One region of the Paenibacillus hubeiensis genome, then DNA from elsewhere that is predicted to be linked to it. Evidence: riboswitches for the same ligand, from Rfam matches in the RefSeq annotation. Region 1 holds a riboswitch; the other holds the start of a gene.
What was found. Region 1 has a riboswitch for glycine ahead of gcvT (glycine cleavage system aminomethyltransferase GcvT). Riboswitches for the same ligand answer to the same signal wherever they lie in the genome.
Positions count from the first base shown of each region.

Region 2: another riboswitch for glycine. It lies ahead of sdaAB (L-serine ammonia-lyase, iron-sulfur-dependent subunit beta); the one in region 1 lies ahead of gcvT (glycine cleavage system aminomethyltransferase GcvT).

Region 1 is NZ_JAVYAE020000005.1:287,730-291,137, forward strand. It holds gene gcvH (glycine cleavage system protein GcvH) at 143-535, opposite strand; glycine riboswitch at 869-986, shown strand; glycine riboswitch at 990-1,090, shown strand; gene gcvT (glycine cleavage system aminomethyltransferase GcvT) at 1,276-2,430, shown strand; gene gcvPA (aminomethyl-transferring glycine dehydrogenase subunit GcvPA) at 2,427-3,408, shown strand, end outside.
Region 2 is NZ_JAVYAE020000015.1:93,710-97,117, reverse strand. It holds gene RSX24_RS26680 (alpha-glycosidase) at 1-368, shown strand, start outside; gene sdaAA (L-serine ammonia-lyase, iron-sulfur-dependent, subunit alpha) at 468-1,400, opposite strand; gene sdaAB (L-serine ammonia-lyase, iron-sulfur-dependent subunit beta) at 1,390-2,079, opposite strand; glycine riboswitch at 2,202-2,300, opposite strand; glycine riboswitch at 2,305-2,433, opposite strand; gene RSX24_RS26665 (PH domain-containing protein) at 2,725-3,408, opposite strand, start outside.

The DNA.
Region 1 (3,408 bases):
GAGGCACAAGAGATACACCCTTTCAGACTTTCCCCTTAAACAACGCAAAAAAGCCAAGCGGCAGCTTGGCCGCATCGGCTTTTCAAACCCATGAAATATACACTTTTATTTTCAGTAATAATACGTAAATTAGTGCAAACGATTATTCTTCGGTATGCTTCCGGTAGGCATCCGCGTCCAGCAGCCCTGACAGCGCCGCGCTCAAATCGCCGTCCACGCGGATTTCAACCATCCAGCCTTCTTCATAAGGAGAAGTGTTGACCAGCTCCGGCGCCTCTTGCAGCGCCTCGTTTACGGCCACAACGATTCCTCCCACGGGCGCAAACAAATCCGAAACCGTCTTTACGGATTCGATCGTTCCAATGCCTGCCTCCGCTTGCACATTCGAGTCAAGGTCAGGCAGTTCAACAAACACAATGTCACCCAGCTGATGCTGCGCGAATTCGGTTATGCCTATACGCACAGTATTTTCACCGACGGTTTGCACCCATTCGTGTTCTTCACTGTACAGGAAATCGTTTCTCAATTCGCTCATTTGGTTATCCGCCTCGCTTTTTCATTAGTGGAGTGCATGCGTTCCTTGACCTTCCCTTTTTCCCAAAACATAGCGTATGACATGTCGGCCATAAATGTCAATATACCTAACAATATATTCTTTTCACCCTCCAAAAAGTGACATCCTTTTTATAGGCATTCAATCATATACTGGATATGGAATCGCTACCTTGTCGGAAACACGAACATTAAAAGGAGATAGAAAACAAATATTCGCTTTTATTCTCTATTCTTATGATATAGTTCTTGACACAAATAGCTTTAACGCGTTTTAATTGAGGGGAGAAACAACTGACAGAAGCAATATTCGCGGATGAACGTAAAGGGAGAGATCGCCCCGTCCCGCTTCGGGATCGTGTGGTGGCGCCGAAGGAGTAAACCCCCGACAAGCGGCGGGTGAATCTCTCAGGCAAAAGGACTTTTACGGGACGCAACTCTGGAGAGCATCCATTCGCCCAAGAAGGGCGTTTTGATCACCCAAGGGGAAACCTGACGCAATCTGCGCCGGGGTAACTCTCAGGTACCAAGGACAGAGCCCAGGAATTCAGCATGCTGCCGCATGCCGGTTCTTTGGCCTGTCCTTTTCCTTTTTCCCAAAAAAACGAAAACAGTGCATAAGAATCCTGCATAAGGCAGCTTCCTCATGACGTATAGACCATCCCTTTTTCGCGGTTTCGTTTCACAATCGGCCCTTCCGGCGGCCTAAAACGAGGTGATATGATGTCCGATTTGTTAAGAACCCCTCTCTTCCCGCATTATCAGCAATTCGAAGGCGTGCGCTGCATCGATTTTGGCGGCTGGGAACTGCCCGTGCAGTTCAGCGGCATCCAGAAAGAGCATGAGGCCGTGCGCGAACGTGCAGGATTGTTTGATGTATCCCACATGGGTGAATTCATAGTCCAAGGCGAACAGGCCGAGGCCTTTTTGCAGCAAATGACGACCAATGACGTGACATTGCTGGTTCCCGGGCAAGCCCAGTACACATTGATGTGTTATCCGAGTGGCGGGGTCGTCGATGACCTGCTCATCTACAAACTGGAAGAACAGCGCTATATGCTGGTCGTCAACGCCTCCAATATCGAAAAGGATTGGGTATGGCTGCAAGAGCACATCATTGTCGGTGTTGAGATGAGCAACGTATCCGAAGAGACCGCGCTTTTGGCGCTGCAAGGCCCGCTGGCTGCCGATATTCTGGCCAAAGTCACAACGGGTACGAATCTCGGCGACATCGAGCCGTTCCGGTTTGTCCGCGATGCCGACGTATGCGGCGTTACGCTCCTGCTCTCGCGCACGGGTTACACGGGCGAAGATGGATTCGAGCTCTACGTCCCGGCCGATCAGGCCGCCCGGATCTGGGAAGGACTGCTGCAAGCCGGAGCAACGCACGGACTGATTCCTGCCGGACTTGGCGCAAGGGATACGCTGCGCTTTGAAGCAAGATTGCCGTTGTACGGACAAGAGCTGTCCGCGACCATTTCTCCGCTTGAAGCCGGGCTTGGCATGTTCGTGAAATGGAATGCCGGACCGTTTATCGGTCAGGAAGCGCTGCTGCAGCAAAAGAACGAAGGCCCTGCTCGCAAGCTGGTTGGCATTGAAGTGCTGGAGCGCGGAATTCCCCGGCCGCACTATCCGATCTATGCGGATGGCGTACAGATCGGCGAAGTGACGACCGGCACCCAATCCCCTACGCTGAAGCGCAATCTGGGGCTCGCCCTGATCGACAGCAGGTATGCTGCGCTGGGTACTCCGCTTGAGATCGGGATTCGCAGCAAAACATTGAAAGCCGAGGTCGTCAAAACCCCTTTTTACAAACGGACGCGCGCACCAAAGACACCTGATGCAAAAGAGACCATCCAAGGAGCTGATCTAACATGACCAAGCACCGTTACATCCCGATGACCGAGCAGGATCAGAACGCCATGCTGGCAACGGTTGGCGTGGATACGATCGACGACCTGTTCCGCGACATTCCCGAAGACATTCGTTTCCAGGGCGAACTGCCCGTTTCTTCCCGGCTCGACGAACACGCGCTGAGTCGCCATATGGCCAAACAGGCCGGAGCTAACGCCCATTTCGATACACACGCCAGCTTTCTTGGCGCCGGCATTTACGATCATCACATTCCTTCCGTCATCAATCACGTCATCTCGCGATCCGAATTTTACACAGCTTACACACCATATCAACCGGAAATCAGCCAAGGGGAGCTGCAAGCGATCTTTGAATTCCAGTCATACATCTGTGAGTTGACCGGCATGGCCGTTGCCAATGCCAGCATGTATGACGGCGCTACAGCCTTTGCGGAAGCCGGGAATCTGGCTGCTGCGGCCACCCGCCGCAAGCAGCTGATCGTGTCCAGCACAGTGCATCCCGAGTCCCGCCAAGTCCTGAAAGCATATGCTCACGGCCTTAATCTGGAGATCGTCGAGATTGGCCACAAAGACGGCGTGACCGACTGGGATGCCCTGCAAGCCGCCGTATCCGGGGACACCGCTGCCGTCATGATTCAAAGCCCCAACTTCTTCGGAGCTCTGGAACATGTAAAACAGGCCGCAGACCTCGTGCATGCGCACAAAGGCCTGCTCGTCGTTAGCGCGAACCCGCTGTCGCTTGGCCTGCTTGAAGCTCCCGGCAAGCTTGGCGCCGACATCGTCGTCGGCGACGCGCAGCCGCTTGGCATCGCCGCTTCGCTCGGCGGACCGACTTGCGGATATTTCGCCGTATCCCAGGCTCACATGCGCCGCATTCCCGGACGCATCGTCGGCCAGACGACCGACCGCAGCGGCAAACGCGGTTTTGTGCTGACGCTGCAAGCCCGCGAGCAGCACATTCGCCGCGAGAAGGCGACGTCCA
Region 2 (3,408 bases), on a different contig from region 1:
AATGCCGCAGATGCATGGAATGGGACGAAGCGAAGCAAGATCGAGAGCTGCTGGACTTCTACAAAACAATCATTGCGCTTCGCCATGCCCATCCCGCCCTGCGTGCGAAAGGCAGCATCCGCTTCCCGCAAGCAAGCCCAGGCGGCAGCCAGCTGGTGCTGGAGCGGCAAAGCGACGAGGAACGCATTCTCGTGTTATTCAACCGCTCCGAAGAAACGGCCATGTTCGAGCTTGAAGCAGGCGAAGGAGAATGGGCCGATTTGTTGGAGAGCGACCACCGGATCGCCCTGGAAGGAGGCACGCTCGCCGTGGAGCTTCCCGCCTATGGATATGCCGTTCTGGGAACCACGCCGCTGAAACCCGAGTAAGTGCCCCATGCTCAAAAAAGCCGATGCGGCTCTTCCTATGGAAGAACTTGCATCGGCTTTTAAATATCGATGAAATCATGGCAATGACACCATTTCCGTCTACTCGGAAGGTTGTTCTTCTCCCGTTTGCAGTTCAGGCTCGGGCGCACGCTTCGCTTTCGGTCTGGCCAGCTTCTCCATCATTTTGCGCCCCGTCGGCGTCTGCGCCAAACCTCCCTGGGCCGTCTCGCGATGCCTGCTCGGCATGGCGCTGCCCACCTCCAGCATCACATCGATCACTTCGTCCGAAGGAATCGCGCTGCGCACGCCAGCCAGGGCCATATCCGCGGCAGCCAGTGCAGTCACGGCACCCAGCCCATTGCGGACGATGCAAGGGATCTCTACTAGCCCGGCCACCGGATCGCAGATCAGGCCCAGCGTATTTTTGAGCGCAAGACCGACTGCATGCACGACCTGCTCCGGCGTGCCTCCGCGCAGCTCCACCATTGCGCCTGCTGCCATGCCGATCGCTGAGCCCACTTCAGCCTGGCAGCCCCCTTCGGCTCCCGAGATGAAGGAATTGTTGGCAATGACGTATCCGATGGCTCCGGCACAGAACAAACCATTGACCAAATGCTCGTCATTCCAGCCAAACCGCTCCTGGGCGCTAATGAACACGCCGGGGATAATGCCGCAGGAACCCGCCGTCGGCGTCGCCACGATGCGTCCCATGGAGGCATTCACCTCGGATACGCACAGCGCATAGGCCATTGCAAGCGCAGAAGCATCACCCGAGCAGGTTTCTCCGCTGCGAATGTACGCGGCCATCTTTTTGCCGTCTCCGCCCGTCAATCCGCTGCGCGAAGTGGTGTCCTCCGTCAGTCCTTTACGCACAGCCTCCTTCATCACCTGATAATATTCCGACATTTGCCGCACAACGTCCGTTTCCGGGACATTGGTTTCCTTTACCTGCTCCTCGACCATAAGCTGCGCAATCGACTTGGATTCGGCCGTGCAGATGGCGCTCAGCTCGTGCAAATGTTTAAACCGCATCGTGACCCACCCCTCTCTTCAAATCAATGACCCGAACGTCCAGCATATGTTCCAGGGTACGCAATCGGTTCAGCATCTCCGCATTTGGCGGACCGTCCATCTCCATCGCCGTCAACGCTTCGCCGTCGCGGGCTTTGCGGTCTACCTGCATGTAACCGATGTTCACGCCGGAGGAACTGACCGTTGACGTCACCGAGGCAAGGACGCCGGCCTTGTCGGAATGGCGCAGGACCAATGTAGGGAATTCGCCGCTGATCTGCACGCGGAAATCGTTCAGCGCGTGCACCGATACGCTGCCGCCGCCGATGGAGGCACCAACCAGCGAGCATTGGCGTTCGCCGTGCCGCAGTTCGATCTTGACGGTATTCGGATGCGGGGCAGGCAGGCCGCTCGTATAGAATTCGACATCCATTCCGGCTTCTTCCGCATATCGCTCCGCATCCGGAATGCGCGGATCGTCGGTTGCATAGTCGAGAAGGCCGCCGATCAGCGCAAGATCGGTGCCATGGCCCTGATACGTATCCGCAAACGAGCCGTACAACGTTAACCGCGCCCGCTCGGGCATAAAGCCGAGCCATTGGCGCGCAATTCGGCCGAGCCTTGCCGCTCCTGCCGTATGTGAACTGGATGGCCCCGTCATAGACGGGCCAATAATTGAAAACACATCTTTGAAACGCATCCTGCACCCCTCCATGTAACTGCCCCGCCGACTCCATCATGTCCGAATCCAAGGCATCCATATTTTCACTATGCTTCCTTATAAACACACCAAAAAGGACAGAGAAGGGCCTTTAGCCCTCTCTCTGTCCTCGATGCCTGAGAGTTTCATGATGTTGGTCGATTGTTCGACCCCATCATTTACCCCTTGGGCGGCGCCATGTCATGGCACACTCTCCAGAGCTGCGTCCAACGATGGTACATTTACCTGAGAGATTAACGTTCGTGCCGGGTGCACGCCGCTTGCTCCTTCGGTGCCCGAAGCGGCCGCATGAATGTTTATTCAGCCTGTCCGGGTCTCTCCCACTCGTCATCATTCGCTATATAGGTCATAATCGATAAGTCATGTTCTTGTTCACACATATTACTTACTCATCTTGGTCATTCATATAACAGATTAAACTTCAACACACTTTATGTCAATAAAATTAACGTATTATTACCATACTCGGACGAGTGCCAGATAAACGGGTGCATGATATCGCAAATCCCGGCTGAGAGGCCAATAATGTTTGGAGACGTTGTACATATATACATTGAGATTCTCCATATATTTATATGCATCCTTTTATGGTATTGTTCGGTGATTAACAGTCTCCCTATCCAACTAGATCAAGTTCGAAGCCTGTCGAAACCAATCCTTCACGGCATTAGCCTGGTCATGTTCCAGGAAAACCGCTCTAAAGCCGCTTCGATTCACCATAAGCTTGGCCCGAACGGATAGCAAGGACTTGCTTCGCTGTCCGGTCGTGGCAGCGGTGTTCACCGTAACGACATGGGGCCTGCGCATTAATGCCGTTCTGCGGGATATGGTCCGGTGACGAAGCGTCAGCTGCTTGCCTTGAATGCTCATCCCTTCATCCTTGAAGCATCCGTATCCCCAAACGGCACATAAGGGCACGAAGAGAAACAGCAGCGCGCCGGCCTGGCCCAGAAATACGGTTCCCGCCGTTCCCAGCACGGCCGCACCCAGCAGTTTCCAGCGCAGGAACAACCAGCGGGCTCGATCCGGAGGGCGGCTGGCAGGTGTGTGCATTTCGAATTGCGGAACGATTCGGGCAAGCAGTTCATTCACATCGCGAACCGGCAGCAGCGGATGCAGCATCATTTTTTTCTCCATCTCCGAAGTCAAGACATATATCTCCACCTCGGCATAACCAAATGGCTGTCGCAGCAACCCCTCTTTGACCTCCACAGCCTGTACCTTACGGGGAGAAAACACATGCTTTCTCCGGTCGAGCAGACCGGAAACGATGGCAATGTTTCCGCCTTCCTGCTCCACGGTGAACCC